3 regions of the Periweissella cryptocerci genome follow, and region 1 is predicted to be linked to each of the others. Evidence: predicted binding sites of a transcription regulator. Region 1 holds the regulator's gene; each other region holds the start of a gene.

What was found. Region 1 encodes CtsR, which represses protease genes until heat stress. Its sites were predicted from a motif close to TTGGTCAAAAAAGGTCAAANA; they were not measured.
Region 2: EQG49_RS09295 (ATP-dependent Clp protease ATP-binding subunit) is a predicted target of CtsR. The motif match lies at 2,660-2,680, and genes of this name have one in related genera.
Region 3: EQG49_RS02820 (Bax inhibitor-1/YccA family protein) is a predicted target of CtsR. The motif match lies at 2,086-2,106, and genes of this name have one in related genera.

Annotation. Positions count from the first base shown of each region.
Region 1 covers NZ_CP037940.1:1,303,176-1,313,895, forward strand. The annotation lists gene rpoB (DNA-directed RNA polymerase subunit beta) at 1-2,524, opposite strand, end outside; gene EQG49_RS05990 (ATP-dependent Clp protease ATP-binding subunit) at 2,911-5,397, opposite strand; gene EQG49_RS05995 (CtsR family transcriptional regulator) at 5,426-5,893, opposite strand; tRNA gene EQG49_RS06000 (tRNA-Arg) at 6,326-6,399, opposite strand; tRNA gene EQG49_RS06005 (tRNA-Gly) at 6,479-6,550, opposite strand; tRNA gene EQG49_RS06010 (tRNA-Thr) at 6,595-6,667, opposite strand; tRNA gene EQG49_RS06015 (tRNA-Pro) at 6,732-6,805, opposite strand; tRNA gene EQG49_RS06020 (tRNA-Arg) at 6,831-6,904, opposite strand; tRNA gene EQG49_RS06025 (tRNA-Gly) at 6,936-7,007, opposite strand; tRNA gene EQG49_RS06030 (tRNA-Thr) at 7,046-7,118, opposite strand; tRNA gene EQG49_RS06035 (tRNA-Leu) at 7,135-7,216, opposite strand; gene serS (serine--tRNA ligase) at 7,819-9,096, opposite strand; gene EQG49_RS06045 (deoxynucleoside kinase) at 9,112-9,753, opposite strand; gene EQG49_RS06050 (amino acid permease) at 10,023-10,720, opposite strand, start outside.
Region 2 covers NZ_CP037940.1:2,136,546-2,147,265, forward strand. The annotation lists gene EQG49_RS09295 (ATP-dependent Clp protease ATP-binding subunit) at 357-2,594, opposite strand; gene EQG49_RS09300 (outer membrane protein assembly factor BamD) at 3,114-3,854, shown strand; gene EQG49_RS09305 (hypothetical protein) at 3,857-4,039, shown strand; gene EQG49_RS09310 (phosphocarrier protein HPr) at 4,464-4,730, shown strand; gene ptsP (phosphoenolpyruvate--protein phosphotransferase) at 4,730-6,454, shown strand; gene EQG49_RS09320 (glycosyltransferase) at 6,854-8,071, shown strand; gene EQG49_RS09325 (lysylphosphatidylglycerol synthase transmembrane domain-containing protein) at 8,089-9,159, shown strand; gene EQG49_RS09330 (DUF1797 family protein) at 9,156-9,401, shown strand; gene EQG49_RS09335 (LTA synthase family protein) at 9,742-10,720, shown strand, end outside.
Region 3 covers NZ_CP037940.1:588,534-599,253, forward strand. The annotation lists gene EQG49_RS02815 (TerC family protein) at 280-1,029, shown strand; gene EQG49_RS02820 (Bax inhibitor-1/YccA family protein) at 1,323-2,045, opposite strand; gene murC (UDP-N-acetylmuramate--L-alanine ligase) at 2,274-3,590, opposite strand; gene EQG49_RS02830 (hypothetical protein) at 3,731-4,252, opposite strand; gene ytpR (YtpR family tRNA-binding protein) at 4,377-5,015, opposite strand; gene EQG49_RS02840 (thioredoxin family protein) at 5,111-5,437, opposite strand; gene pepA (glutamyl aminopeptidase) at 5,583-6,662, opposite strand; gene EQG49_RS02850 (hypothetical protein) at 6,801-7,124, opposite strand; gene EQG49_RS02855 (3'-5' exoribonuclease YhaM family protein) at 7,319-8,275, opposite strand; gene EQG49_RS02860 (ATP-binding protein) at 8,296-10,720, opposite strand, start outside.

The DNA.
Region 1 (10,720 bases):
CAACTAAGATATCACCATCATCAACTTCGGCACCAATGCGGATAACCCCCATTGCGTCGAGGTCTTTAAGTTGTTCTTCACCAACGTTAGGGATTTCACGAGTCATTTCTTCAGGTCCGAGCTTTGTATCACGGGCTTCTGATTCCAATTCTTCGATGTGGATTGAAGTGTAGACATCTTCACGAATCAAACGTTCGTTCAAGATGATGGCATCTTCAAAGTTGTAACCCTTCCAAGTCATAAAGGCAATCAATGGGTTTTGACCCAAGGCGAGTTCACCTTGTTCCATTGATGGACCATCAGCAATCACTTCGTCAGCATCAATCTTTTCACCGACTTTAACAATTGGACGTTGGTTGTAGTTCTTACCTGAGTTTGAACGACGGAACTTCATCAACTTGTAAGTATCTAATGAACCATCTTCGCGACGGATGCGAATTTCGCGACCATCAACATATTCAACTTCACCGGCGTTCTTAGCGATCATGGCAACCCCAGAATCGTGCGCGGCCTTGTATTCAATCCCAGTACCAACAAGTGGTGCGTGAGGATCAACCAAAGGAACCGCTTGACGTTGCATGTTGGCACCCATCAAAGCACGGTTTGAGTCATCGTTTTCCAAGAAAGGAATGTTAGCAGTGGCAACCGCAACAACTTGCTTAGGAGAAACGTCCATGTAGTCAACGTTTTCAATAGAAGTTTCGATATTGTCATCAGCAGCACGGGCCATAACAGTTTCGGTAACAAAAGTACCGTCATCGTTCAATGGTGTGTTGGCTTGGGCAATAACAAAGTTATCTTCTTCGTCGGCAGTCAAGTAATCAATCTTTTCAGTAACGTGGTGATCGTCCCATGAAACACGACGGTATGGTGTTTCGATAAATCCGTAACGGTTAACCTTGGCATATGATGACAATGAGTTAATCAAACCGATATTAGGACCTTCAGGAGTTTCGATTGGGCACATACGACCATAGTGGGTATAGTGCACGTCACGAACTTCATATCCGGCACGGTCACGAGTCAAACCACCAGGTCCAAGCGCTGAAAGACGACGCTTGTGTGAAAGTTCACCGAGGGGGTTAGTTTGATCCATGAATTGTGAAAGCTGTGATGAACCAAAGAATTCTTTGATTGAAGCCACAACTGGACGGATGTTAATTAATTGTTGAGGAGTTACCGTATCAGCGTCTTGAATAGACATACGTTCGCGAACGACACGTTCCATCCGTGACAAACCAATCCGGAATTGGTTTTGTAACAATTCACCAACTGAACGAATCCGACGGTTACCCAAGTGATCAATATCATCAGTTGAGCCTAAACCTTCACGCAAGTTGAAGAAGTAGTTCATTGATGCAATGATGTCGGCGGGACGAATTGTCCGTGTTTCAGGGCCAATGTGACCGTTACCAATAATCAAAAGTTCCTTTTCAGGATCATTTGGTGATTCAACCTTAATTGTTTGAATCGTCATTGGTTCAGTTACAACGGCATCTTCAGTTGGGTAGTAAGTAGTTGCCTTGAAATCTTCCTTATCAAGGAATGGTGCCAAGTCAGCCATTACTGTCTTATCAATCTTAGTTCCCTTAGCAGCAATAACTTCACCAGTATCTGGATCAGCCAAAGTTTCTGCCAAAGTCATGCCAAGAAGACGAGTCTTCAAGTTCAACTTTTTGTTCATCTTGTAACGACCAACTGGTGCTAAGTCGTAACGCTTAGGATCGAAGAAACGAGCCGTCAAAAGTGAACGTGAAGAATCAGCGGTCTTTGGTTCACCTGGTCGTAGTCGTTCGTAGATGTCCTTCAGGGATTCTTCAGTACGTGAATCTGAAGCGTCCTTGTGCACATCCTTTTCAATTGTGAGCATCAATGAATCATATGATGAGCCAAAAATGTCAAGAATGTCAGTATCTGAAGCGAAGCCTAAAGCACGGATAAGTTCAGTCAAAGGAATCTTACGAGTCCGGTCGATACGAACATAAGCGACTTCTTTAGCATCGGTTTCAAATTCCAACCAAGCACCACGATTAGGAATCGCAGTAGTTCCATAGCTAGGACGGCCATTCTTATCAAGTTCTTGGTTGAAGTAAACTCCAGGTGAACGAACAAGTTGTGAAACAATAACCCGTTCTGCCCCGTTAATAATGAAAGTACCTTGGTCAGTCATTAATGGGAAATCACCGAAGAATACGTCTTGTGATTTAATTTCGCTAGTTTCGTTGTTGATCAAACGCAAAGTAACGTGCAAAGGAGCTGAGTAGTTAGCATCGTGTTCACGTGCTTCATCAACTGTGTACTTTGGTTCCATCAGTTTATAGTCAACGAATTCCAATGATAATTTACCTTGGAAGTCTTCAATTGGGAGAATGTCGTTAAACATTTCGCGAAGACCTTCATCCAAGAACCATTGATATGAATCCGTTTGAATTTCGATCAAGTTAGGCAAATCAAGGATTTCCTTGATACGTGCGTAGCTACGACGGGTACGGCGCTTACCGTTTTGAATTAAATGCCCTGCCAAAATTGGTCACCTCATCTCAAATTTTTGCCCTACGTTTATGCCTTTTGAAATATTACAATTTGATTACAATTAGCCAAATTGCCTGTTTCAAGGCATAAAAAAGACAACTTGTGGATTTTTTCCGAAATACCACAGTTGTCCCAATATACAGGCAGCACGGACAATAGATCGCGCTTACCGTTTTTATTCGTAGTTTTTATACATGGTCTATACTACCGCAACCTTTAATTAATTGCAAGCATTTGTGCATAATCACTTGACAATCAGTTGAAAAAAGTTTATTTAGGAAACGAATCACAAAGATTCACTAGTTTCCAATGTGCATCAGATAGCCATTAAGTCATGAAAGCCAAACCCGCACTTGGATTTGGCTTTCATACTTATTATTAACCTTCGACTGTTTCCTTTTCAGGTTCAGCCTCTGGTTGCTTGGTAGTAATTGTAATTTTGCCTTGCTTGGCTCCGATTGTGACTACATCGCTCGTCGTAATCTTTCCTGACAAGAGCTCTTCACTCAAACGATCTTCGATTTCTGATTGAAGTGCCCGGCGAATTGGCCGTGCCCCATATTCAGGATCAAAGCCCGCACTCGCAACAACATCAATCGCAGCCGGTGTAATCTTAACTGCAATTCCTTGTTGGCGAATACGATTCAAGACGCCAGTTGCCATTAATTTCACAATTTCATGCAATTCTGGCTTCGTCAAACTGTGGAAGACAACAGTTTCGTCAATCCGGTTAATGAATTCTGGACGGAATTGTTCCTTCAGCGTTTCACGAATTGTACTTGCCATTGCATCGTAGTTATCACTCTTGTTAGTAGCACCAAAACCCATTGTCTTTTCATCACGTAAACGGGTTGCACCAAGGTTTGAAGTCATGATGATAACCGTGTTACGGAAATCAACCTTGCGTCCCTTTGCATCAGTCAAGAAACCATCATCAAAGACTTGCAAGAGCAAGTTAAAGATATCAGGGTGGGCTTTTTCAGCTTCATCCAAAAGAATTACTGAATAAGGCTTTTGACGAACTTTTTCGGTTAATTGGCCACCTTCTTCATAACCAACATAACCAGGTGCTGCCCCGACCAAACGACTTGCTGAGTATTTTTCCATGTATTCGGACATATCAATCCGAATCATGTTGTCTTCAGAACCAAACATTGCTTCAGCCAACGCCTTAGCTAACTCAGTCTTACCAACCCCAGTAGGTCCAAGAAACATAAATGTCCCGATTGGCCGTTGTGGATCCTTCAAACCAGAACGCGCCCGACGAATAGCTCGTGCGACCGCTGAAATTGCTTCTTCTTGACCTACAACTCGCTTGTGCAGAACATTTTCCAAATTAATCAAACGTTCTTGTTCGTTCTTTTCAAGTTGGGTCAATGGGACTCCAGTCCATTCTGAAACAACTTCAGCAATGTCTTCTGGCGTCACTTCAAGATCGTAACGTTCTGCGCCTTCTTCAGCATCCGCTGCTTCTGCCGCAATCATTTTATCAATCTTCTTTTTAAGCGTCATTTCCTTTTTACGGATATCAGCCGCTAATTCAAAGTTCAACGTTTCAATTGCTTGTTCTTTTTCTTCACGTAAAGCCGTTAACTTGGCTTCTTGCTTTGAAATTTTAGTTTGTGTTCCTGATTGGTCGATGCGTACTTTGGCACCCGCTTCATCCATCAAATCAATCGCCTTATCAGGTAAGAAACGGTCTGTGATATACCGTGCTGATAATTTAACCGCTTCTTCGACGGCCGCTACTTGAATTCCGACGTGGTGGTGTTGTTCATAACGTGACTTCAATCCCGTCAAAATCTTGATAGCTTCTTCTTCAGTTGGTTCATCAACTTGGACGGTTGCAAAACGTCGTTCCAAAGCTGAATCAGCTTCGATATACTTTTGGTATTCATCCAGCGTTGTTGCACCAATTGTTTGGAGTTCACCACGTGCCAAGGCTGGCTTCAAAATATTTGAGGCGTCAATCGCTCCTTCAGCACCACCAGCACCAATCAAAGTGTGTAATTCATCAATAAATAAGATGACGTTACCATCGTTGTAAATTTCGTCGATAATCTTCTTCAAGCGATCTTCAAACTCACCACGATACTTTGTACCAGCAACCAATGAACCCATATCAAGCATCATCAAACGCTTGCCAGCTAAATCAGCTGGAACTTCATTAGCGACAATCTTTTGTGCCAAACCTTCTGCAATCGCCGTCTTACCAACCCCTGGTTCACCAACCAAGACTGGGTTGTTCTTTGAACGACGGCTCAAAATTTGGATTACACGCTTAACTTCCTTAGCTCGGCCAACCACTGGATCCATGCGCCGTTCACGGGCAACTTGGGTTAAGTCACGTGCTAATCCGTCAAGGGTTGGGGTTCCCTTTGGTGCGTCCTTTTTCTTATCTTTACTCTTGCGTGGTGTTTCGGTTACACCAAGTTTCCGCAAGATAATACGCCGTGTTTCTTGGATATTTACATTCAATGCTACTAAAATCCGTGATGACAAAATACTTTCATTGCTCAAAAGGGCCAATAAAAGATGTTCAGTCCCAATTTTAGTTGCATTCATCAAAGTTGCTTCTTCACTAGCAGCTCGCAATACTTCTGCGGCCTTTGGTGAGTATGGTAAATACGCATCCTTATCGGTGTTTGTCATCGTGCCATAACCCGTGAAGCGTTCAATTTCTTCACGCACATCATCATCAGTGACATTAAATTGTTGTAATACTTTGTTTGCAATACCTTCTTTTTCAATCGCTAATGCCAATAGTAAATGTTCAGTCCCAACTGCTTGGTGTTTAAACACTTTCGCTTGTTCCTGAGCCAATACTAAGACATTTCGCGCACTTGGTGTATATTGATTATCCATTCACAACGCCTCGCTTTTTCTTTACTAATTAACTTTCAAACCGTAATCGATTTAAAATCCCAACTAAAATCCGTGCTCGAATCGTATTTTCAACTTGCGCATCATGCAAAGCTAACGTGTCCTTATCAATTGCCGATAAAATCAAGTTTGCTTCACGCGTCGTCAACATACCATCGTCAAACAGACTTTGAACCACCGCAAACGCATCATGTTGATTAATACTGGTGCCAATCGCTGTGATCAACACACGTAGCACCTCATCGGAAGCCAATAGATTAACCTTCGCAATCCGAATGTAACCACCACCACCACGCTTACTTTCAACTAAATAACCATTTTGAATCGTAAACCGCGTTTTAATAACATAGTTAATTTGGGATGGTACCACATGGAACTGCTCGGCAATTTCAGCCCGGCGAATTTCGACATGCTCGTGTTCACTTAAAATATTCTTCAAATACTGTTCAATCACATCAGAGATATTTTGTACATCCATTTTTACAATACCATCTCCTTCACAAATTCCTAACACCACAAACTTTCTCCACATTTTTACTTTGGTTGTTTCAACGCAATTTATTAATGTTTGTAATTATTTGTGGTTGTTGAGGGGCATTTTATTAGTCAAATGCCGATAGCTGCGTTAAAAAAACACAGTATATCGGGTTATTCCATGATAACTTATCAATTTGACTAATCCTGACTTATATTATGAAGAAATTCTAACCTAATTGCAAGATAAGACCTCTTTGTACCGAAATTCATTGTAAGTAACTACCATGTAACCACACATAACTTTTATTAAGAGCACATTATCCCCCGCATTGTGCCAAGATGCTTACAATAAGTAACCATTGTACGCCTAAAAAGCACAAAAGAAAACCGTATCTTCAAAATTAATGAAGACACGGTTTTCATGTTGATTAGATGCACCTAGCAGGAGTCGAACCTGCAACCTTCTGATTCGTAGTCAGACACTCTATCCAATTGCGCTATAGGTGCATTTTAAATTACCCGGAATTAGAGAAACAAATTACGCCAATCAGCGATTGTCATGCGAATTTGCGTACCGTATAAAAAAAGCGAAAGACGGGATTCGAACCCGCGACCCCCACCATGGCAAGGTGATGTTCTACCACTGAACTACTTTCGCATAAGATATATTTGATTATATACCAATTACCATAAACTGGCAAATGCCGACTAGAGGATTCGAACCTCCGACCCCATCATTACTAGTGATGTGCTCTGCCAACTGAGCTAAGTCGGCGTCCTAAAAATTGAGGACTAAGATTAATCAACGGTGGCAGCCACAGCGTCAACTAATCTTCATATCGGGAAGACAGGATTCGAACCTGCGACCCCCTGGTCCCAAACCAGGTGCTCTACCAAGCTGAGCTACTTCCCGAAACAATTACCATTTCTGATAACAATGCACCTAGCAGGAGTCGAACCTGCAACCTTCTGATTCGTAGTCAGACACTCTATCCAATTGCGCTATAGGTGCATTTAAATTTTAATCCTGATCAGGGAATAAAAGCGAAAGACGGGATTCGAACCCGCGACCCCCACCATGGCAAGGTGATGTTCTACCACTGAACTACTTTCGCATTCTTGATCTAATTGATCCGCGCCAAGTTGATTGGCATGCCGACTAGAGGATTCGAACCTCCGACCCCATCATTACTAGTGATGTGCTCTGCCAACTGAGCTAAGTCGGCGTTTCAATTAAACGGATGCGGATGACAGGAATCGAACCTGCACGCCCTAAGGCACTGGAACCTAAATCCAGCGCGTCTGCCAGTTCCGCCACATCCGCGTGTTTGTTAGAAACACGTATTGTCTCGTTGAAACAACTATTAAATAATACCTCGCAGAGCAACGCTCGTCAATAGAAAAGTCAAAAAAAATTCGTATTTTTTAAAAGAAATTGTGAAAATGCCTATTTAACAACGTTTCACTCGATAAATTAATTTCCAAATTAACGCAACAGCTAAAACATCTAGCCTTCATTATAGCAATTGCTACGCATAACAACGGTATATTACTTCCCATTTGCTATCACACTAGTTGCGTTAGCTAAACATAAATGAGCCCTAGATAAGGCTATAATCGTGTTAGTGTCCCCATAGTCGGATATTATGCTTAACTAGCGGAGTGCCTAAAGAACCAGACCGGAGTGCCGTGTTGGTCCAAGTGATGGGCACCATCATTTGGAGCCAAGGAAAGATGAGGACTCTTTGGGCTTTAGCCCTTAGAGTCCCAGCTTGTCTGAGTTTGCCAAGACCGAACTTTGGCTTGGCAATGCGCTTCCTACACGGCACGTAGGTCTGGTTCTGTGGCACGCAGCGGCATTCATCCACACATAAAAAAGCCCCTACATAACAACATGTAGAGACCTCTCTATAGTATTTGTCTTAATTAAACTTCAGGCACAATTTTGTCAGCACCGAAGTATGGACGGAGTGCTTCTGGAATAATGACCGTACCGTCTGCTTGTTGGAAGTTTTCCAAAATTGCAGCCACAGTCCGACCAACGGCCAAACCTGATCCATTCAAAGTGTGTACGAATTCAAGTTTACCTTCATCGTTACGGAATTGGATGTGCGCACGCCGCGCTTGGAAGTCTTCTGTATTTGATACTGAAGAAATTTCACGGTAAACATCTTGTGAAGGCATCCAAACTTCCAAATCATATGTCTTAGCAGCTGAGAAACCCATGTCCCCAGTTGATAAATTAATTACGTGGTATGGCAAGCCGAGCTTTTGGAGGATGTTTTCAGCGTTAAGCGTCATCTTTTCCAATTCATCGTATGAAGTTTCTGGCTTAACGTACTTAACCATTTCAACCTTGTTAAATTGATGTAAACGAATCAAACCACGCGTATCACGACCAGCTGAACCGGCTTCTTGACGGAATGATGGTGAAACTGCCGTGAAGTATACTGGCAACTTTTCATCAGGAATCACTTCGTCGCGGTAGTAGTTCGTCAATGGTACTTCGGCGGTTGGAATCATGGTCATCCCCTCGTCAGTTCCCACTTTGTAAGCATCTTCTTCAAACTTAGGATATTGACCAGTTCCATACATTGAATCGTAGTTAACCATGTATGGTGTCAACATTTCCTTGTAGCCTTCTTTTTGGTGTTCGTCCAACATGAAGTTGTAAACGGCACGTTCCAAGCGGGCACCTTGACCGACATAGTACAAGAAACGAGCGCCAGCAACCTTGGCACCACGTTCAAAGTCCAAGATTCCTAAGTCTTCACCAATTGTCCAGTGAGCTTTTGGTTCAAAGTCAAAGGTTGGAATGACACCGTCTTTGCGAATTTCAACATTGGCTTCTTCATCTGGTCCAACTGGAATACCTTCATTTGGCATGTTAGGCAAACGTGAAGCTTCGTCTTTGATAGCTGCTTCAATTTCAATCAATTCAGCATCGATTTCTTTAATGCGAGCACCGACTTGTTGCATTTCAGCAATGGCATCGGCAGCATCTTCCTTGTTGCGCTTAGCTTGAGCAATCTTTTCAGATACCGTGTTCCGCAAAGCCTTCAATTTTTCAGTTTCTTGAATCATTTCGCGACGCTTAGCATCATTAGCTACTAATTCATCAATCTTAGCAGGTGCAACGCCCCGTGTTGCTAACCGTTCTTTAACGTGTTCCGTTTCTGTCCGGATTAATTTCATATCCAACATACAAGTTTACCTCGCTTACTTATTTAAGCCTAATTCGGCAATTTTTTCATCAATTTCAGCTAATACTTTTTGGGCGACGTTTTCATCAGCCACAAAATCATACTTATCACCATCAATCATCATCTTTGGTGACCGGTCATAGTTAGCATACCACTCGTTATAACGGCTGGTAAGTTCTTTATAGTATTCATACAAGCTTGGATCAGTTTCGATTTGTTCAAAGTCACGTCCGCGCATCGCAATGCGTTTTAGCATCGTTTCAAATGACACATTAATATGAATCAACAAGCCAGGATCTTTGGTTGCAGCGCCGTTCAATTGTTCCATCATGTTTTCCAATAATGATTGGTGGATATCAACTTCAGTATCGGTTGCCCGACCCAAATCCGCGTTCAACTTAAATAACAATGCATCTTCAAAAATCGAGCGATCTAAGACGTTCAATTCATTGTTTTGAGCTTCGTGAATATAGTCCAAACGTTTATTCATGAAGTACACTTGCAATAAGAAACCGTATTTCTTTGGATCGGCATAGAACATTTTCAAAATTTCATTGTCATCTACCGTTTCATAAAAAGCTTTCGTACCTAAATGGTCGGCCAATAACTTAGTTAAAGTTGACTTGCCGGCACCAATCGTCCCTGATAAAACAATCATCACTTACTCCTCGTATTCCATATAAGACTACATTCCCTCGGCTGCCCAAATGTGCTATGTATTCAGCAAACTTACACACTCAAACAGTTCCGCGGATTCCCAAAATTCATATTGTCTATATTAGCAGATTTTTAAGCACTTTTGTGAACCAATCGCCTAGAAAAACACGGTAATTCATAAATGTTGCTTTTTATTCGCGACAGACCCACCCGCAATGTCACTGCCATACAAAAAGAGAGCTACAACAATCGTAGCTCCCTGAATTTTATTTATTTTTCAATATCTGACTGACTACCGGGTTCTTCGTACTTTTCACCCTTAGTTGATTTCGTTAAGTCAACATCCTGCAACGGAATCATGTGCGTCTTGTGTCGAATCTTATAGTACAAGAACAAGATGACGAACAGTGGCACACTCATGTAAGTAATCAAAATTGCTTGCCAATCTAACGCAGCAAATGAATGCAAATCTTGACCAACAATAACCAAAATTGAAACAACCAATGCTAACAACGGTCCAAATGGGAACCAAGTGGCTTTGTAGACCAATTCTTTAAGAGAGTGACCTTGCTTAATGAATGCCCGGCGGAAACGGTAGTGTGAAAGCGCAATTCCGACCCAAGCCAAGAAACCAGTTAAACCGGAAGCAGCCACTAAGTACATGTATGCTTTTGGTCCCACAATACTTGTTAAGAACGTCAACAAACCAATTACCGTTGTCCCAACCAATGCTGCAAATGGAATTCCGTGACGGTTCGCCTTACCAAAAATCTTAGGTGCCATCCCTTCACGCGCCATCACGAATAACATCCGCGTTGATGCGTACATCCCCGAGTTAGCCGATGAAATAACTGACGTTAAGATAACAGCATTCATTACTGAAGCGGCGGCAGCAAACCCAGCTTGCTTGAAGACCAAGGCAAATGGTGAAACCGCAACGTGTTCAGTACTTGAACGTAACAAATCAG
Region 2 (10,720 bases), 830 kb from region 1:
AAACGTGGCTAACCAAGAAAATCGACATCCTATATCAATAACATATCGATTTCACAAACCAATTTTGATTAGTGTTGTTCTACATATGATAAATTTTGAACAACTGCTGAATTGCTAATCGATTAATATTGCTCCTTATTTCAGCGGCTCAGCTGTTTTTCAATGTATTTCGGCCCCGACGATTGTTTTTCGCTAGTTTGAGAATTATTACTAATTTGCTGGCACGTAGTGGTCAATATTATTCAATTCCACGTCAGACGGAATAGAGCCACAGTAGTATATGGCTCATAAATTCTATGAAAATAGCACCAATAAAAAAAGCCACCGTTATTAACAGTGACTTTTTTAACTAGTTATTATTCTGTAGTTGTGTCTGAATCTGTGCCAGCAGCGATTGCGACTGGTTTAGCTTCAGTTTTAGCAGCAATTGTGATTTCGTCATCGACTAATGTTGCTTCCAAGTCATGAACGTCAGCGTTATCTAAGTAGAAGTCCGCAACCCGGTCTTCAATTTGTTCTTGGATGACACGACGGAGTGGACGGGCACCCATCGCTGGGTTATATCCCAAGTCAACTAACTTATTAGCAACTTCATCAGTAACATCTAGGTGCAAGTCTTGGCTAGCAATCATGTCATTAACATCAGTTAACATCAAACGCACGATTGAGTTTAAGTCTTCTTTGCTTAAGCTGTTGAATTCAATGATGTCGTCGAAACGGTTCAAGAATTCTGGCTTGAAGTAGTTACCTAATTTATCCATGATGCTGTGTGTTGTACCATCAGCTTCAGCACCAAATCCGAGTTTAGCTTCTGCATCACCGGAGCCGGCATTTGAAGTCATGATAATCACAGTGTCCTTGAATGAAACGGTGTGACCTTGAGCATCGGTCATCCGACCATCGTCCAAGACTTGTAAGAACATGTGCATAACATCAGGGTGTGCTTTTTCAATTTCATCCAACAGAATTAATGAGTATGGGTGACGACGAACTTGTTCAGTTAATTGACCAGCTTCTTCGTAACCAACGTAACCAGCAGGGGCACCAATTAACTTAGAAACACTGTGCTTTTCCATGTATTCTGACATGTCAAAACGAATCATTGAATCTTCTGAGCCAAAGAGTTCCTTCGCTAATTGCTTAGCAGTTTCAGTCTTACCAACCCCAGTAGGACCAACGAATAAGAATGAGCCAATGGGACGACCAGATTTATTGAAGCCCACCCGGTTACGACGAATGGCACGAGCAACCTTGTTAACTGCTTCATCTTGGCCGATAACGTGTTCTTCCAAGTGCTTGTCCAAGTCACGTAATTGACCAGCTTCTGATTCTTTCAAATCACCAACTGGAATCCCAGTTTTTTCTTCAACAATCGCTTCCATGTCTTTGTCAGTAATGATGTCAGCGTTTGGCGCTTGTGGGTTTTCTTCGATGTCCTTTTTAGTACGTTCTAATTGGGCAACTTGATCACGCCAGTAACCAGCTTTTTCAAAATCTTCGCGTTCGATGGCTGCTTGTTTTTGTGCTTCAGCTGAGTTAATCTTCGTTTGTAATTCCTTAGGATCAGCAACCTTTAAACCTAAGTTCTTGCGTGAACCAGCTTCATCAAGCAAGTCAATTGCCTTATCAGGAAGGAAACGGTCTTGGATGTAGCGAGCTGACAATTTCACGGCAGCTTCGATAGCTTCGTCAGTGTACTTCACGTTGTGGTAATCTTCATATTTCTTTTGAATCCCTTTTAAAATAGCGAGGGCTTCATCTTCCGAAGGTTCATTGACAGTAACTGGTTGGAACCGGCGAGCTAAAGCTGGATCCTTTTCGATTTGACGGTATTCGTTCAAAGTTGTGGCCCCAACAAGTTGGAATTCGCCACGTGCAAGGGCTGGCTTTAAGACGTTCCCAGCATCCATACCACCTTCGGCATTCCCAGCGCCCATGATTTCGTGAATTTCATCAATGAACAGAATGATGTTTTCACTCTTTGAAACTTCATCCATCAATTTTTGCATGCGTTCTTCAAATTGACCGCGGACACCAGTACCTTGAACTAGTGAAACAACATCAAGTCGGTAAACTTCTTTGTCTTGTAGTTTTTCTGGGACATCACCGCTAACGATAGCTTGAGCCAAGCCTTCGACAACAGCGGTTTTACCAACCCCGGCTTCACCAATTAAGACTGGGTTGTTCTTAGTACGGCGGTTCAAAATTTCAACCACACGGGCGATTTCTTTATCACGGCCAATCACGGGATCTAAGTGACCTTGGCGCGCCATTTCAGTTAAGTTCAAACCAAATTCGGCTAATAAACTATCGCCATCACCGTTGTTACCGTTACCTTGTTGCATTTGTGGCCGTTGGTTACCACGTTGTTGTGCGCCTTGTTGTGCTTGTTGACCGTTCATGGCGCGGAAAATATCATCGATTGAGTTAAAGCCGAATGGATCGTTCATCATATTTGAGTTACCCCCGTTTTTCATTTCGTTTTGCAATTGTTGGTAGCAATTAGGACATAAGTTCAAATCGACTACCTGACCATTAATGTTCATTGACATGTGAATGGTCGCTTGGTTCTTTTTACAATTTTGACATAGCATAGTTTGTACCTCGTTTCGTAAAGTGTTTATCTACGTATTATTTAAGGTCGAAAGTTCGATCAAATTGTCTGACCTTTCTTGACCTTCGACTATTAGTATACTCACTCAGAAAAGAAAAACAAGCATTTTGACTCAATTTTTAGCACTTTATCACTGAGAGTGCTAATTGACTGAACCGGTGCTATGAATAGGCAAGTGGGTTAGCACTAATAATTCATGATTGATGCCTCAATAGTTTAAAAGCGACATATAAAAATTACATATACTATTGAAGTATCTGACTAAAGCTTACAATATGCCGGAGATTGTTGTAGATTACTTCATTCAGCGAAAATGTGAATCGAGGACTAATGTTTTGATATGCCCAGTATTTTGTGATGACTGTGGCTAACACTTATATGTAGAACACTTGTCATCGTATCGAAACAGTGTGGTCATGTGTGTGGGTAGATTTAACTGTTTATTAATAAAATATCTAGTATAATAAAGTCCAGATTATAAATCGGAGGAATCTATTTCATGAAAAAGGTATTTGCAACAATTGGGGTTTTAGCTTTACTGGCGGTTGTAGTTAGCGGATGCGGCTTGTTCTCAAAGGACTCTAAGGGTAACGACGCATATGCTTCAGCAATCAGTGCTGGTAAGCAAGCGGTAAACGATGGGGAATACAAGAGTGCGCAACGAGAATTTCAAACGGCACTTGATAAGAAGAAAAATGATTACGCAGCACAAACTTATTTAGCACAAACGAAAGCATTCGTTGCTGGTCAAAAGGCAATGAAAGCAAAAGATTTTGACACAGCAACGCAATATTTCCAACAAGTTACCGGCGCAAACAAAGGTTTAGATACTTTGATTCAACGCGCCAATAACGAAATTTCTTCTATTAAAGATAAGCAAGCAGCAAGTAGTTCAAGTGCGGCTATCGCACAAAGCTCATCTGCTGCAAGCTCATCATCAGAAAGTGCCACTAGTTCATCAGTGGCAACGTCAACTGTTACAAGCTCAAGTTCATCAGCGAAAAAAGATGAAAATGAAGGCGTTGGTTCTGATAAGAGTGGTAATGACACCAAGGATTCAATGGGAAACAAAATCACTAACAGTGAAATCAAACAAGCGCGTGCTACTTTGAATAAGGCCGGCATCCAAGCAGGGGCTTTCTCAGATTCAGATATCAAAGGCTTCATTAAGCAAGCTTCAGATCCAACTAGTGGTGGATTGGTCCAAGTAGTCCAAGACTTTATTAATACAGGTAAATAACTATGGTTGATTACGAAGTACTACTCGAGCAAGTACGGAGCGGTGAAATTACTGAGTTTGTTGTTAACAATGCCGACTTCCCAGCTTTCCACAAAGTTTGGCAAGGATATTCATACCAAAACCAAATTCGTGGTGAGGCCACCCGTGGCGGGGTTGTGACTTATACACGCTTGGAAACAAATTAATTAAAGTGAAATGGAGTGCGACAGAATTTGTCGCGCTCCATTTTTTTATGAAGTTCATGAAGCAGCTTCCCGTCCACCATCGCGAGCATAGTGGAGGAATACACTTGTAACCAAAATAATTCACATTTGAAACGATGCTTGGCATGGATTTACTGAAAAGTGTGGTTAGTCTAGTACTAATACGAACTGCGATATCAGTAATCGCAAAGGGTGCGTTGATGTTGTGCTTGAAAGCCTTTTCATTATTGGTATATAAACTTTTTGAAGATTCTGTGAAATTAATCAAAATGGGCTATTTTGCACAGAAAACCCCTTGTAAAACGTTTACATTTTAGTTATCATTAGTTCATAAGGTTTGGCGAACCATCATCTGATGGGTTTTCGCCCCTATCTAAAATGTGCATAAACAAGGAGAATTAATATTATGGAATCACGTAACTTTCACGTTGTAGCAGAAACTGGTATCCACGCTCGTCCAGCAACCCTTTTGGTGCAAAGCGCATCTAAGTTCGGTGCTGACATCACTCTTTCATACGAAGGTAAGGATGTTAACTTGAAGTCAATCATGGGTGTTATGTCACTCGGTGTTGGCCAAGGAGCTGACGTTACTATCTCAGCTACTGGGGATGACGAAGCTGATGCAATCGCAGCGATTGTTGACACTATGAAAAAGGAAGGCCTTTCAGAATAATGACTAAAAAACTTAGTGGTATCGCAGCCAGCAATGGTGTTGCTATTGCTAAGGCTTATAAATTAGTTGATCCTGATCTGTCTTTTGACAACAAATCAATTACTGATGTTGATGCAGAAAAGGGCCGCTTAAATGCGGCCTTTCGTGCATCTATTGATGATTTAACTAAGATTAAAGCCAAAGCAGCTGAAAACTTGGGCGCAGAAGAAGCTGAAGTTTTCGAAGCACACATTACAATCCTTTCAGATCCTGAAATGATTTCATCAATGGAACAACAAATTGAAAATGACAAAGTTAATGCTGAAACGGCATTGAAGTCAGTTACAGATATGTTTATTGGCATGTTTGAAGCAATGACAGATAATACCTACATGCAAGAACGTGCAGCAGATATCCGCGACGTTACGAAGCGTGTACTTTCACACTTGCTTGGTGTAACTTTGCCAAACCCTGCTTTGATTGACGAAGAAGTTGTGATTGTATCAAAGGATTTAACACCTTCAGATACTGCCCAACTTGATCGTAAATTTGTTAAGGGATTTGTTACTGATTTGGGTGGTCGGACTTCACACTCATCAATTATGGCCCGTACTTTGGAAATTCCAGCTGTGGTTGGTTCTGAAGTTGCAACTTCAGAAATTGAAGAAGGCACAGTTGTGATTGTTGATGGTTTACATGGTGATTTCATCATTGACCCAACTGAAGACGAAATTGCTACTTACACTAAAATGGGTGCAGAATATGCTGACCAAAAAGCTGAATGGGCTAAGTTGAAAGACGAAAAGACTTTGTCAGCTGATGGTGTTGAATTCATGACTGCAGCTAACATCGGTACACCAAAAGACCTTGATGGTGTTTTGGAAAACGGTGCTGAAGGAATTGGTTTATACCGGACTGAATTCTTATACATGGATTCTGCCGAAATGCCAACTGAAGATGACCAATTTGCAGCTTACAAGGCTGTCCTTGAAGGTATGAACGGTAAGACTGTTACCGTTCGTACTATGGACATTGGTGGTGATAAGGATCTTCCTTACATGCCATTGCCTAAGGAAGAAAACCCATTCTTGGGTTACCGTGCTTTGCGGATTTCATTGGATCGGACTGAAATGTTCCGGACCCAACTTCGCGCATTGCTCCGTGCATCAGCATACGGTAAGCTATGGATTATGTTCCCAATGGTTGCGACTTTGCCTGAATTCCGTGCAGCAAAGGAAATCTTCGAAGACGAAAAGTCTAAGTTGATTGCGGCTGGCGTAGAAGTTGCCGATGGTATCAAGCTCGGAATTATGATTGAAATCCCTGCAGCAGCAATGCTTTCAGATAAGTTTGCTAAAGAAGTTGATTTCTTCTCAATTGGTTCTAATGACTTGATTCAATACACAATGGCTGCCGATCGTGGTAACGAAAAGGTTTCATACCTTTACCAACCATATAACCCATCAATTTTGCGTCTTATTAAGATGACCATTGATAACGCCCACAAAGAAGGTAAGTTTGTTGCCGTATGTGGTGAAATGGGTGGTGATCCAATTGCCGTGCCATTGCTCATGGGACTTGGTTTAGACGAATTCTCAATGAGTGCTACTTCAATCTTGCAAGCTCGTTCATTGATGAAGAAGCTTACAACTACTGAAGTTAAGGAACTTGCCCTTAAGGCGATTGACCTTGAAACTAACGATGAAGTTAAGGCGTTAGTTGAAGCAACTGTTGCTGGTAAGTAAGATAGTAAAAACAAAGGTGGATGACAATTTGTTATCCACTTTTTTTGACCATTTTTACACTGTACGATAGTTATGTAGATTGTCTAAAATGATTTTGTTTTTGATGTGGAACATTCATCCTACATATTAACGCGGGTACTAGAGAAACAAACCGAAGTGCCGTATAGTGGCTAATATAAGAGACTCAGTATGACAGCAAAGGATATTGCGCACGCACTATTAGGAAGTGGGGAAAATCACATATTACATTTACCTAATATCCATGGTCGCCACTAGCTAAGTGTGATATGATTTTGTATGTCAAAATTATTACAAAGTCAGATTTTGTGTTAGAATAATTCAATGTTACGTCAAAATATCGGCGTACAATAAAGTAAAAGAGACAAGGAGGAACTTCGGATGAACATTGGTTTATTTACAGATACATACTATCCCCAAGTGAGTGGTGTTGCGACGTCAATTTTAACGTTGCGTGAAACACTGGAAGCTCAAGGGCATCAAGTATATATCTTTACCTCAACTGATCCAAAAGTTGCCAAAAATGTCTATGAAAGAAATATTTTCCGTTTTCCTAGTTTTCCGTTTACCGGTTTTCCTGATCGCCGTTTAGCATATAGTGGTGCTTTACACGCTGTTCAGATTGCTAAGGAACTCGATTTAGACATCGTGCATACGCAAACTGAATTTTCGATGGGGATGATTGGGAAGTTTGTCGCTTTCACCTTGAAGATTCCAGCAATTCATACATACCACACTATGTATCAAGATTATTTACACTACGTGGCCAATGGTAAGTTAATTAAGCCTGGAACGGTGAAAACCGCTATTCGTAATTATTTAAAAAATATGGAAGGGGTGGTCGCACCATCCCAACTGGTCTTAGATACAATGCTTGAGTATGGGGTGACCGCGCCGGTCCGTGTAATTCCGACAGGGGTGAATGTACATTCTGAGGTGACTACTGAAGATGTCGCCCAACTGCGGACACAGTTTGGCTTTGAAACCGATACTCCGGTGGCACTTTCGTTAGGACGCTTAGCATTTGAAAAGAATATTGAAGATACCATTAATGCATTCAGTAAAATTGTTGACACGATTCCAGCAGCCAAATTATTGATTGCTGGAGATGGTCCGGCCCGTGAAAGCTTAGAAAAACGCGTGACGGATTTGCACTTGGAAAAAAGTATCATCTTTACTGGAATGATTGATCACAGTGAAGTCCCTAAGTATTACGCGATGGCCGACGTGTTTGTTTCTTCATCAGATTCTGAATCGCAAGGATTAACCTATTTGGAAGCGCTAGTCCAACATACACCAATCGTTGTCATGGACAGTCCATATGTCGAGTGGTTAATTAGTGATCCGAGCATTGGGATTAGTTTGAATACAGTAGAAGACTTAGGTGAAGCACTCACAACATACTTAAACAAAACTGCAGCAGTGGGTGATGTTACAAAGCGTGATATTAAGATTGAAGAAGTTAGTGCAGAACACTTTGGTAACGAGATGCTGGATTTTTATCAAACAGTTATCAATGATTACAATGCAAATGAAGAACAAACTGGTGATTCCCTTTTTGGCACAATCAGTAACCCGTTCAAGCGTTGGCATGAGTAGCGGGGTAATAAGAAAAAATGAATAGAAAAAATCGGATTGTGCTAGTCCTGATGCTATTGATTGGTGTCGGAATTTTCGCCTTTTCAATGCGCAATGTTAATCTAGAAGATATGTTACATGATATTGTTACAATTAAGCTTGGTTGGTTATTGCTAGCACTACTTTGTATTGTGTTGTATTTATTAATCGAAGCAATTATTGTGAAAGTATTTGTCGGTAATCGTGTTGAAGGATTCACGTTCCGTAATGCAGTGCGAATCCCACTGGTTGAACAACTCGGGAACGGAATCACGCCTTTTGCGAGTGGAGGGCAACCGTTTCAATTGGTTGCGATGATGCAAGCCGGTGTAGAACCAGGGTATGCCAGTGCCGTACTATTGATGAAGTTTATCGTGTACCAGTTTGTAATTGTCCTAAATTTCTTCATGGCACTGATTTATGGCTCCCATTTTATGGCTGATAAAGTCCACATTATGAAGTATTTGATGGTATTTGGATTTGCCATTCACTTTGCTGTGATTATTGGTTTAATCTTGGTGATGTATTGGTACGGCCTAACGAAGCGCTTGGTTGCGTTGGCGTTGAACTTTGTTAAATGGTTTGGTTTTGGCGGCAAAGAAAAACGTTTAGAACGACATGCGCGGTTGACGGAGTGGGCTGATGAACGCCTGTTGAGTTTCCATGAAGAAAGTTTACGAATGAGTCGTGACTGGCCTTTGATGTTGAAGGGGCTAGGGCTGACATTTGTTCAATTAATGTTTTACTATTCAATCCCGTTCTTTATCTTACTTGCATTGGGATATGACCACATTAATTACTTTTTGATCACGGCCTTGCATGTGTTGATTGTCATGGTCATTTCGCTGTTCCCAATCCCTGGTGGTTCAGGTGGTGCGGAAGTCAGTTTTTCGGCCTTATTCAGTAGTTTCATTGCATCTTCATCTGATTTAGTTTTGGCGATGCTGTTATGGCGGTTTTTAACGTACTACTTTGGGATGTTTGCGGGAATGATTGCATTCAATACTAAAGCGGATAAAGTAAAAACCAAACACAACTGGAGTTTACGGCGAAAGAAGGATTTAGAATGAAACAGAATTTGCAACAAATCATCGAACGGTTAAAAGCGATGCGCCATGACCGTAACAGCGATACGCAAATTCGGAATTTCGATGCTTTTGGAGTTGCTGTGTGTACAGTGACATTCAATCAACTAACCAATTTGTTTGAGGTCGACGAGTTATTTGCTAATCGGCATTTTGAATTTGATAATTTGGATTTAGCGGCAATCGAAGTATACGATCAACTACACGATTTCCAAACGATATTTTAAAAAGCGTGGAACAAAAGGTTAAATAGTATCTAGGTTTACCAGTAACAAGCAGAATGCTTTTGGCTCACGGCAAATGGCATGATTTCTACCTTATTTCGGATAAGGTGAGATTGTGCTTTTTTTATTACGATACGGATGGATATGTGCTATTGGGAGATGTGCTATTGGGAGATGCTAACCAGGATGTTGAATTAGGTTTGTCTGAGGACCTACGCATGGAGTTAAGTTTTAATCTGGGTTAGAATTGTATTAAATTGTGCCTTCAAAGGGCGTTCGTGATTGTATTTTACTCAATCACCAGTATAATTGGATTGTTATCTTAAAAAGTGGAGGAATCACGATGTCGAAGTTATTCAAGAAGTTAGGCGCGAGCTTACAAACTACAGTCGGCTTCTTTTTCTTGTCGACGTTTCTGATTTGGTTAAAAACATATATCGTATATAAAACTGACTTTACGCTCGGTGCGTCCGGTCCGTTACAAGAATTTTTACTTGTTTTGAATCCAATTGGCTCGGCATTATTGTTATTAGGGATTGCACTGTATTTCCGGGGGCGTTTTAGTTACTGGATTATGGTCTTAATCAATTTCTTAGAATCAGTGTGGCTTTTTGCCAATGTACTTTATTATCGTGAATTTTCGGATTTTCTATCAGTTTCTATTATGGGAAGCACAAGCTCAGTAGATAATAATTTAGGTAAGTCATTGGGTGGTATCTTGCATATGGGTGATTTCTTCGTCTTTATTGATATCATTGTCTTGATTGGATTACTACTCTGTAAAGTCATCAAAGTTGATAAGTTAAAAATAAAAAAGCGCTTTGCTTTGACGATGACGGCGTTCAGCTTTTTCTTAATCTTAACTGATTTTGGAATGGCTAGTGCAGATCGTTCGGGTTTGTTAACACGGACATTTGATAATAACTATATTGTTAAATATCTAGGGTTGAACGAGTACTTAGCATTCAACATGTTCCAAACGCACAAACAAGAAGCGTCACGTTCAGCGGCAACTGCCAAAGATTTAAAGCCAATTTTGAAATTTATCAATAGTCACCGGACACCAGACAATGTTGATTACTTTGGTAAAGCTAAAGGGAAAAATGTGTTTGTTTTCCACTTGGAAAGTCTCCAACAATTTATGATTGGTTACAAATGGGACGGCCAAACGGTTATGCCTAATTTAACTAAGTTCTATCATAATAAGAATACGTTAGGTTTTGACAACTTCTTTAATCAAGTTGGGCAAGGTAAGACATCAGATGCAGAAACGATGTTAGAAAACTCGCTCTATGGGTTACCTAGTGGCTCGGCAATGGTTA
Region 3 (10,720 bases), 710 kb from region 1:
TAAATTACCACTGTCTATTAACCCTTTCTAGTTGTGTTCACCTCAACAGCTTCTAATATGTAAAACATTCTACGGACACAATCTTACATTATATGAATTTGTCATTTTGTTCGAATCGCTTTCTACTTATTCTTACAAGTGATTATCTGACTTGGTTTCCTATGGTAGTACACATCTTGGAACGGTCATTCCGGGATATGTGCTATCATAAAAGCAACTAATAACACTATCATAAGGATCCACCCGGGTATCCTTTTTCGTGAAATAACAGGAGGAACTATGCTAACTTGGTTACATCAACTAATTGCCCCATTCTTTGATGGGGCTAACTGGCACCAAGCCATCCTAACTGGTAACGGCTGGCTAGTAATTATTTCAATCGTAATCTTAGAATGTTTACTATCAGTAGATAATGCTGTGGTACTCGCTGCTAAAACGTCGGTCCTCACTAACGAAAAAGACCGTGAAAAAGCATTATTTGCCGGCATCTGGAGTGCTTTTATTTTTCGAATGCTTGTGGTAATCATTGCAGCTTACATCGTTGGCTTCTGGCAAATTAAAGTAGCTGGTGCAATTTACTTGATTTATTTAAGCCTGGAATACTTTTGGAAATCCAATCATGCTCAAGGCACTAAAGATGACATAACTAGCGCTGATATTCCACATTCTAAGCAAAATGCATCACCAAAAGTTTGGCGCGTGGCGTTAGAACTAGAAGTAATTAATCTACTTTTTTCTGTTGATTCAGTTTTAGCAAGCGTTGCAATTTCACCTAACCCTGTCATCGTACTAATTGGTGGAATTGTTGGGATCCTGGCCGTCCGCTTCATTGCCGAAGTCATCATGAAAGTCATGGTTTTTGTGCCCGAACTTGAACCTATGGCATATATCTTGATTGCAATCATTGCCATTAAGATGTTTCTTGAAATTCCCGCAATCGGTCTCGAACTTTCGGCCGGATGGTTTGCTTTACTAATTCTTGTAGTTGTCGGTGTAACACTCTTAATTCATCGATTACGCGATAAATAACCCACTAAAAAATAGAACACAACTCCCGTTAACAAGCCTGATTTCCCCTTTAATTTATCAAAAGGTAGAATTCAGGCTTATTAACGCACTTTGAAACATTTCCGGTTGGGACAAGCGAATCCAGGTACTTTGCACAAAAACACGCTTTTCCCCGCGCCCTTTTGCTGAGATTATCCCCCCTATACTTCTGTCCGCAATACTTAGCATGGTTACTTCATAGTTTTCAATCTAGCGCACAAAAAAAGAACCGCTCGTTTGAACGATTCTTCTACATATTAGTTACATACTTCCATTTAATCGCGTCCGCCACCAAAGATTCGTAACAGGCTTAAGAAGATGTTAATAAAATCAAGGTATAAACTCAAGGCACCGAACACTGCTAACCCGGTCATGTTGGCTGAGTTACCATTTTGCATGTAAATTTGCTTCATCTTGTTTGTATCATACGCTGACAACAACGTGAAGATAATTACTGAAGCCCATGACAAGAACAAGCCTACAGCACCATTGCCAAGAAACATATTTACAACTGAAGCTACAATCAGACCAATCAAGGCACCAAATAAGTGGCTCCCTAATTTTGTCATGCTCTTCTTAGTAACCATCCCCCAAACGGACATGCTGATAAAGATTGCAGCCGTTCCGACGAAAGCACCAATGATTGATGCACCAGAATAGATAACAAAGATGGATGACAACAACACACCATTAACAATTGAGAACAAAATTAACATTGGTAATGCCGAAGCCACACCACGGATTCCTTTTGAGTTCACAGCTAATACCAAAGCAAATTCAACGATAATCAAACCGTAGAAGAACAAACGATTTGTGCTAATTGCTTGCATCAACCCAGTAAACACATTGGCCGTTGACCAAGCAGTTATTGCTGATACTAGCAACGCCATCGACATATAACGGTACATTTTTGCGAAAAACTTAGCCAAGCCGACCTCGCTAACCACATTTTGCTGTCCACTACCTTCATAGTAGCTTACATTATCATTATTATTCATTTTGTAAAATTTCCTCCTCAAACTAATTTCGTTAGTCTTTCCTCTGACCAATGTTGATTATAACATCAATCTCAACATTTTAACCGAAGTTCACATTTTTTTCAAATTTCAACGCCAATAAAAAAGTGCTGAATACAGCAAAAGACCCGATTCTACCTAGAAGATAAAATCGAGCCTACTGTGGGGTGAACACATTACCTTCCACTCCCGATTGTTGATTACCTTCAGTTAGGCATTCAACAATTGTTTATATTTTTCTTCGTATTTTTGTAAATCACCAGCACCCATGAACACCAAAACAGCATTGTGTAAATCGAGCAGTTGATCCATGCTGTCTTCATGTAAAATTCCTTGGAATTTATTCATGCGCGCGCCTAAATCAGCAGAGCTAATTGCACCAGTTGTTTCACGCGCTGAAGTAAAGATTTCAGTCAAATAGACTTTGTCCGCTTTGTCCAAAATATCGACATAATCATCTTGGTATGCTTGTGTCCGCGAGAATGTGTGTGGTTGGAAAATAGCGACAACTTCACGGTTTGGATACTTTTGACGTGCAGCATCAATCGTTGCCTTGATTTCAGTTGGGTGGTGCGCATAATCGTCAACCAACACAATATCATCACTTAGCTTAGTTTCGGCGAAACGGCGCTTCACCCCTGTAAATGAAAGTAATTCCTGCTTTACCAAGTCCAAATCAAGTTTCTCAAAGTAACTGACTGCAATTACTGCCAATGAGTTCAAGACACCGTGTTCACCAAATAATGGCGTTGCAAAATTGCCAAGAAATTCATCATGATAGTAAACATCAAACTTCGCGCCTTCTGGTGAACGCTCAATATTAGTTGCTCGGAAGTCATCATCGGTACTTGTGCCATAGAAGTACATTGGTACATCAGTCTTCAACATCCGGAGTTGGGCATCATCCCCCCATGCAAAGATTCCCTTTTTCACCTTGTTCGCCACATCTTGGAATGCAGAGCGAACATCATCAATCCCAGTAAAATAATCAGGGTGATCAAAATCAATATTCGTCATAATGGCATAATCTGGGGTATAGTCTTCAAAGTGACGACGGTATTCGTCCATTTCAAACGTAAAGAATCGCGCATCCTTAATTCCCTTACCAGTACCATCACCAATTAAATAAGCTGTTGGTTCAACACCACCCAACACGTGGGCCAAAAGACCAGTTGTTGACGTCTTCCCGTGCGCACCAGCAACCCCAATTGAAGTTGTTTCATTAACAAGTTGTTCCACAACTTCTGGGTATGTCTTAATATCCAAACCCATCGCAATTGCTTGTGCAACTTCAACTTGGTCATCTTCAAATGAGTTACCGCGCACAATCGTCCAACCTTCGTGCAAATTGGCCGCGTCAAATGGGTACATCTTAATGCCCGCAGCTTCAAGTGGCGTTTGGGTAAACGTATATTGGGTAATATCTGATCCCGCAACCTCATACCCTTGATCATGCAAGATTAGTGCTAATGATGCCATCCCCGAACCTTTAATTCCGATGAAATAGTACTTTGTTTCTGCCATAATTCCTAAAAATCTCCTTCGTATTTTCCCTGTATTCACTTATTCGCCAGATACAAACATGGTAGTAGTTTCATACCCAAGCGCTTACTATTATTTCACTGTATCACAATTCATAATTGCACGACACGCATTACACAAGACAATTATTTATCGTCTTCAAAATAACGCACGGGCTTAATTGCAGATTTTTCTTCATCGATAATCGACGAAAGCGAGTGTCCAAGTCCACCCTTGCGTTTATCTTTTTCGTCAACTTTATTATTGACCGCAAAATCGGCATCAAACAAACTTGGTTGCTTGTCTTTTTTTGGTGCCAACACTTCTGGTTTGATTCCGGACGTGGTTGATTGTGGTTGTAACAATGTCGTATGCACTTGAGCGTCGCGCTTTTCAAACAATTCGTCAGCCGCCTCATCTGTATACGTAAAAATGAAGTAACTATCAACTGACTTGCGTAGTTCAGCTATTTGTTGCCCGTAATCTTCGCCTGCTGGATTTTTACGCATATAACGAATTGGTCGCTCATACTTTTCAGTGAAAGCTGGGTGCCACTCTTTGCGAATCGGATTTGTGACTTGCGAATTAATCGAATTGCGCAAATCCGGGATGCTAGGGTCGTTTTTATGCTCCTGATAATAAGCAGGTGTTTTATAATCGTCTGCCATAATCTGCCATCTTTTCTTTTTATATTATTTTCAATTCACGTTGACGTTTTTATCTCCGCGTCAAAAAAGAGCAACCCTAAGGCTACTCCTTTTATATTAGCACAATTATGTGAAAGTAGGCACCTTAGGCGAATAATCCTTGCGCTTTTTCAAAATCAAACGCTGCACCAACTGCTTGGAAATCGTCAGGCAAGATCATTGCGCCAGGTACTTGTGGTGCATTTGGTAAGCGGAGTTCGCGACCAGAAACAATCATGCCGTTTGATTCAACGCCACGCAACGCTCCCGGCCAAATAATCAAGCCGCTTGGCATCATTGCGCCCACTTTAGCGACAACAACCTTGATACCAGCTTTCATATTAGGTGAACCAGAAACGATTTGTAGATAGTCACCTTCACCAATTTGCGTTTTCGTCACTTGTAAGTGATCAGAATCGGCATGTGGTTCAGTACTTTCTACGTATGCAACAACAAACTTTGGATCATGATCAGCGACTAATTCGCCTTCAAATCCAGCAGCCACCAACGCCGCATTCAGCTTCGCAACTTGTTCGTCAGACAATTCAACTGAACCGTTCACTCCTGCTAAATCAAGCAGTTCACTAATCTTCAAGAAATTGTAGCCCGTCGTTGTACCGGTTGCGGTATCAAAAATACGAGTAATATTGGTTTTTGCTTCGTGCGCTTGGTTTACTGCATCGGGTGCAGTCAAGACAATTAAAGTATCCCCAACATGCGTAGGGTTATAACTTGCAATTAACATAATTATTTATTTCCTATCTATTATAAAAGTCACTCTCTTAGTTTAGAGGGTGACTCGTCGGTTTTCAACCATATTGGCAGATTTAGCAAAAATAATTACGCAACTACCAAACTATTAATGAATTTTTCTACTTCAACTTTGGTTTTACGGTCTTTGTTTACGAAGCGCCCAGTTTCGACACCATTTTCAAAAGCCATAAAACTCGGAATACCAAAGACGTCTAGTTCAACACACAAATCAAGATTTTCATCACGATCAACTGCTAAAAATGTATATTCCGCATTTTCCGTTTCAATTTGTGGCATAACCGGCTTAATAAACCGGCAATCAGGACACCAATCAGCTGAAAAGAACAGAATGGTTTTCTTGTCACCAATCAGATCCAATAAGCCTTGCTTATCTGTTTTAGGTAAAGTTTGCATGTGTATCTCCCTTTTACTTATTTATTGTAATTGATTATACCATATTAGTATAAAAAATTTTTACTTTTTGCCAGACATGTACTCCTGCATAGCGAAAAAAAGACATCACTCTTTTGTCAAAGGTAATGTCTCAGTATTAGAATATTTAATTCCGTCCCCAAATGGTATCAACGGCGCTCTTATCAAGATGTAGCGCTAATTGTTTAACTAGTTCTTTGGCGGCTTCAAAGTCTTTAATTGACCAGACCGTTTGATGCGTGTGAATATAGCGAGAAGCAACCCCCAACGCAACGGCAGGCACACCGTTCAGTTCTGTTTGAGCCGCAGCCGCGTCTGTTCCACCTTTGGAAACAAAGTATTGGTATGGAATGTTATTTGATTCGGCAATATCCAATACAAATTCCTTCAATAGCGGAGGCATTACAACTGATGGATCAAAGACTCGTAGTAAAGTGCCTTCATCAAGGTGTCCTTGGTGGTTTGTCTTACCATTAATATCATCAGCCGCAGACGAATCAACTGCAAAGAAAACATCTGGTTTCATCATGTTTACGGCACCATGTGCACCGCGCAAGCCGACTTCTTCTTGAACATCGGCACCCATGATAAGCGTATTAGGCGTTGGTGTATCCTTCAACGCTTCTAACGTATCCAAGACCGTCACCACGCCGAAACGATTATCCCATGACTTTGACATCACGCGTTTCTTGTTAGCGGTTATTACAGTTTCAACCTTCGGTACGATAAAATCGCCAGGTCGCACGCCAAATGCTTCAGCTTCTTGCGCTGATTCAAATCCCGCGTCGAATAAGATATCTTCGATTTTTGGTGTCCCATTCGCACCACTATTACCACGCAATAAGTGTGGTGATACCGATGATGACACAACAGGATACGCATTATCACGTGTAAACAAAGTGAAACGTTGTGATAAAACAACGTAAGGATTCCAGCCACCGACAGCTGCCACGTTGAACAACCCCATTGGCGTGATGTTTGTAACGACAAACCCAACTTCATCCATGTGGGCAGCAAACATAATCCGTGGGGCATTAATATCTGCATTTTGTTTAACCCCAAAAACACCACCTAGACCATCTTGATGAATCTCATCAACCAACGGCGTTAAGTCAGCTTTAAACAACGCGCGGACGTTACTTTCATTTCCACTAGTTCCTTGCGCTTCCGTATACTTCTTGATTCGTGCAAATCCTTGTTCATCCATAATCATCCCGACCTCATTTTCTCAACTTATTGGTATATACCCACCATTATAGTCCTTTCGCTGCACTTTACTAAACAAATTGGATTATTTATTTACTGCAATAAAAAATCCCATCACAAAGTGACAGGATTAATCAAATTATAAAATTTTGTTTTCGCTGACGATTTCAAGCGTTTGTGCATCAATCACTAGTTCATACTGTTCAAGTTCGCCATTTCGTCGTAATGACACGCCACCGTGGTAAACCGCAAATTCAGCATCATCTGTAACTAGCACATCAATATCCTTGCTAAGCCAAGTACCTTCAATGTTTCCGCGTTGCGCAAATTCATCATGAATCTTTGCAATAATCGTCGCATGAACTTTGTCGGCTGATTTTTGTTGTGCTTGTTTCCCAACAACTGCTGCTAAACCAAGACTCCCGAGAATTCCGGCAATAATCCCAAAACCTTTTTTGTTCATTTTTCTAGTTTCTCCCACTTGCGCTAGCTTTACACGATCGCATTTCTCTTCACACATTAATTTAGCACTATCACGCTTAAAAATATACCGAAAATGTTGTTTGTAACCGACTTGTATCAGTCGCAATATTCGAGTCATGTTGATTACGTAAATTACTACATTTTTTCACATAGTGGTTTGATTATAGCTTTTTGTCACTTGTTTTCTGCGTTTTTCCGATACATCATTCGCCCATCCAAACCAAAGACGCGCTCTGAGAACTGACCTGGTTCAGTGTGTTCTAATACAGTATCAATCATCTGGATTGACGCATCAAGTTCATCAAGTTGATGCAATATATTAGCCTCCAACACCATTGGCCGCACTGGTGAGCCATATTCTAACAAACCGTGGTGCGCTAATACAACATGGCGCAATAACAGCATGTCTTCAGCATGGAGATCAATATTAAGTTCGTGAGCCGCTAAAACAATTTCTTCATCAATCAAGACAATGTGACCAATCAAATTTCCAGATGTGGTATAAGTAGTTCCCACCGGGCCAGATAATTCGACCGTTTTACCTAAGTCATGTAGTAATGCCCCCGCGTACAACAGTGAACGGTCAACTTGTTCGTATTGTGCTGCCACACTAGTCGCTAACCGGGCAATTGAGATTGTGTGATACGCCAAGCCACCATTAAATGCATGGTGATTTTTTTTAGCAGCTGGGTATGCATAAAAAGTATCCGCATGTTTTTGTAGCAAGTAACGAACAATCCGATTCCAGTTTGGATTCGTAATTTGGAATAAAAGCTGGGTGACTTCTTCTTCCATTTCTTTTTTTCGCATTGGTGCACTCGCCACAAAATCATCTGGATCAACATCAGCTGCTAAATCAGGTAATCCGATGTGCAAAATTTTTAATTGTGGCTTACCTTGATAAACTTGACGGACTGCTTGCATCACAACAACTTCGCCAGCTTTAAAAGTTGCTACCATTTCTGGCGTCGCTTCCCAAACCATACCTGGCATTTCACCAGACGTATCGGTCATAACTAATGCAAGATATTGATTCCCGTTTTTAGCAACCCGTACATCTGCACTTTTGATCAACGCATAAATTTCCATCCGTTCATCAACATTAAATTCATATAACTTGCGTGTATCCATTCACAACCACCTTCTTCCTTTTAAAGTTTAATCAATATTTCCGCTGACACAGTATCTTGAACCGTTGTGTCAGCCGTAAAATACAACACTTGATGTGACTGACCTAATTGTTGCAATAACTCAAGTACCTGCTGGCGGCGTTGGTAATCAAAATTAACAAACCCATCATCAATCAACAACGGCAATTCCACGATGTCTTGTAAAACAATCGCAAACGCAAACCGCAACGCCACGTACAATTGCTCGCTAGTTCCTTTTGATAATTGTTCAACTGTAAATACCGCACCATCCGCTGCAACGAGTTTGATTTCATCACCCACAAATCTAATTTCATTATACCCTGATAATGTCAGAATTTTAAAATAATTAGTAGCCAACGCAAGGATTTGTGGCAACCGTTCGTTGGATGCTTTAGCAAGCGCTTTATTAATCCATTGAGCAGCTAGTGCTTCAACATAGTAATTGTCCAGTTGGCGCAATAAATCAGTTTGAGCGTTTGCGATTTGTTGTTGGACCTGGATGTACGTGCCATCTGCTGCCATTTGCTGTTGGTGCGCTTTTAAATCAGCCAGTTGCGCTAAGTAACTCTGCTGCATATTTTCCGCATCATTAACGGCTTGCTCCGCCAAAATGACTTGCTCTGGCAGCTCATCTTTTAAGTGTTCTAATTGTTGCATTTGTTGTGGTGTCAATTGATCAGCCAATAACGTGATCCGTGCCAAGCGTTGTTGTTGTTCCACTTGCAACGTCAATTGTGCCTGATACGCTTCATCAGATTCAATGTTTAAGCTCAGATAAATTGTTTGTAGTGCTGTTTGTAGCTCTTGGTAGCGTTGACGCATTTCGTCTTGATTACTCAAATTCAATTCTACCTTCGCACTTGCCATCGATTCACCATTGCGTTGTTGATTAATCAGTTGGAAGAATTGACGAGCACGTAGAACGTCAATCGCCAAACTATCAATTGATGATGCTTGCATCGTGAATTGATCAATCAATTTCAAGTCGTTTACTGCTGACTGTGCTATTTCTTGAATCTGGTTAATTTGTGTTTGCAAATTTGCCACTTTTTGGACTTGATTTGCGTACTCAATCAACAACGGCTGTAAGGCATAAATTTCCGCAGCACTTTTCTCTGCAAAATATTTCCCAATTGGCTGTGAAACATCGTTCGAAGCTTGTGATTCTTTGAATTTGTAAATACCAAAAACGATACCAGCAACAACAAAGGTTCCACCAACAAGCTTACCAAAACCAGGCGTTAACACTGTCAGCAACAAGCCAATCACCACCGCTAATACTGGTGCAATGGCGTCCATCTTAGTTCGTGGTCGGTTATTTTGAATTGTTTGTAATTCGGCCCCCGTCATTGGTTGCGGCACAGGGTTCAAAGCAATTTGACTTGCTAATTGTGCCATTTGATTTTGTACTAGTCGGCTTTCATTTGTTAACCGTTGATAACTCCCCCCCACTTGTTCGTAGCGCGGTAAGTTTAGTTCTAGTTGATCCATTGCCACCTTATTTTGCAAGTACCCACTCAACTCAGGTGATTGCACTGTTGCATCACGTTCGCCATGCGCAATCCGATTTATATCAGCTCGAGCGCTGTTGACTTGCACTTGTAACTGGGCAATCTTATTTTGAACAGCATCACTAATCTCAACGGCTGGTGAGGACTGTTTTACTTCAGCATTCAATTGGCGCCATTCTCGATAAATGGGCGCCACTCGCTGTAACGTTTGTAGTTCTAATAAACGCTTTTGTTTACTCTTAGTACCAGCTGAATATGCTCCCAATTGCTCAGTGATATTGCTAATTTGTTTAGTAAGTGCTTGATAAGCGGGTAAAGTCGCGCTAGCCGCATTAAGCTTTGTTTCTAGCGCATGATAGGCATTAATAGCTTCGTTAATTGGGCGTTTTCCGGCTTTCGACCCTGCAGCAAATTTATTCTTGGCCGTTTTTTCAAATTGCTGCGCAACTTGTAGCCATTGATCTGAGCCAGCTGCACCAATCCGTAATAACCGTTCTGTTAATTCGCTTGGATTCAGTTCCACAATTTCATTTAAATCAATTTGGCCAAAAGAATAGACTTGCTGAAACGTTTCTCGTGTTAACGGCGCCAAAATATCAGCCATTTTCGCTTCGGGGTTTGGCACTTCTAAATTACTTTTTGTATAATACATTTTTGTGACAGTCGCTGTCCGACCGACACGAGTTAGGCGATACTCTAAGTCATTGTCAACAAAAATTAATTCCCCACCATATTCTGCCTTACTTTGCGGCTCATACGTATTAACGTGTTTACCCTTATTAGCGGCAAAACCAAACAACATGCCAACAATGAACTGCAGCAACGTTGATTTTCCCGCTTCATTCAAACCATAGATGACCTGCAGTTGTTGGTTGAAATCAAATTCTTGATTTGACCACTTTCCGAAGCCATAG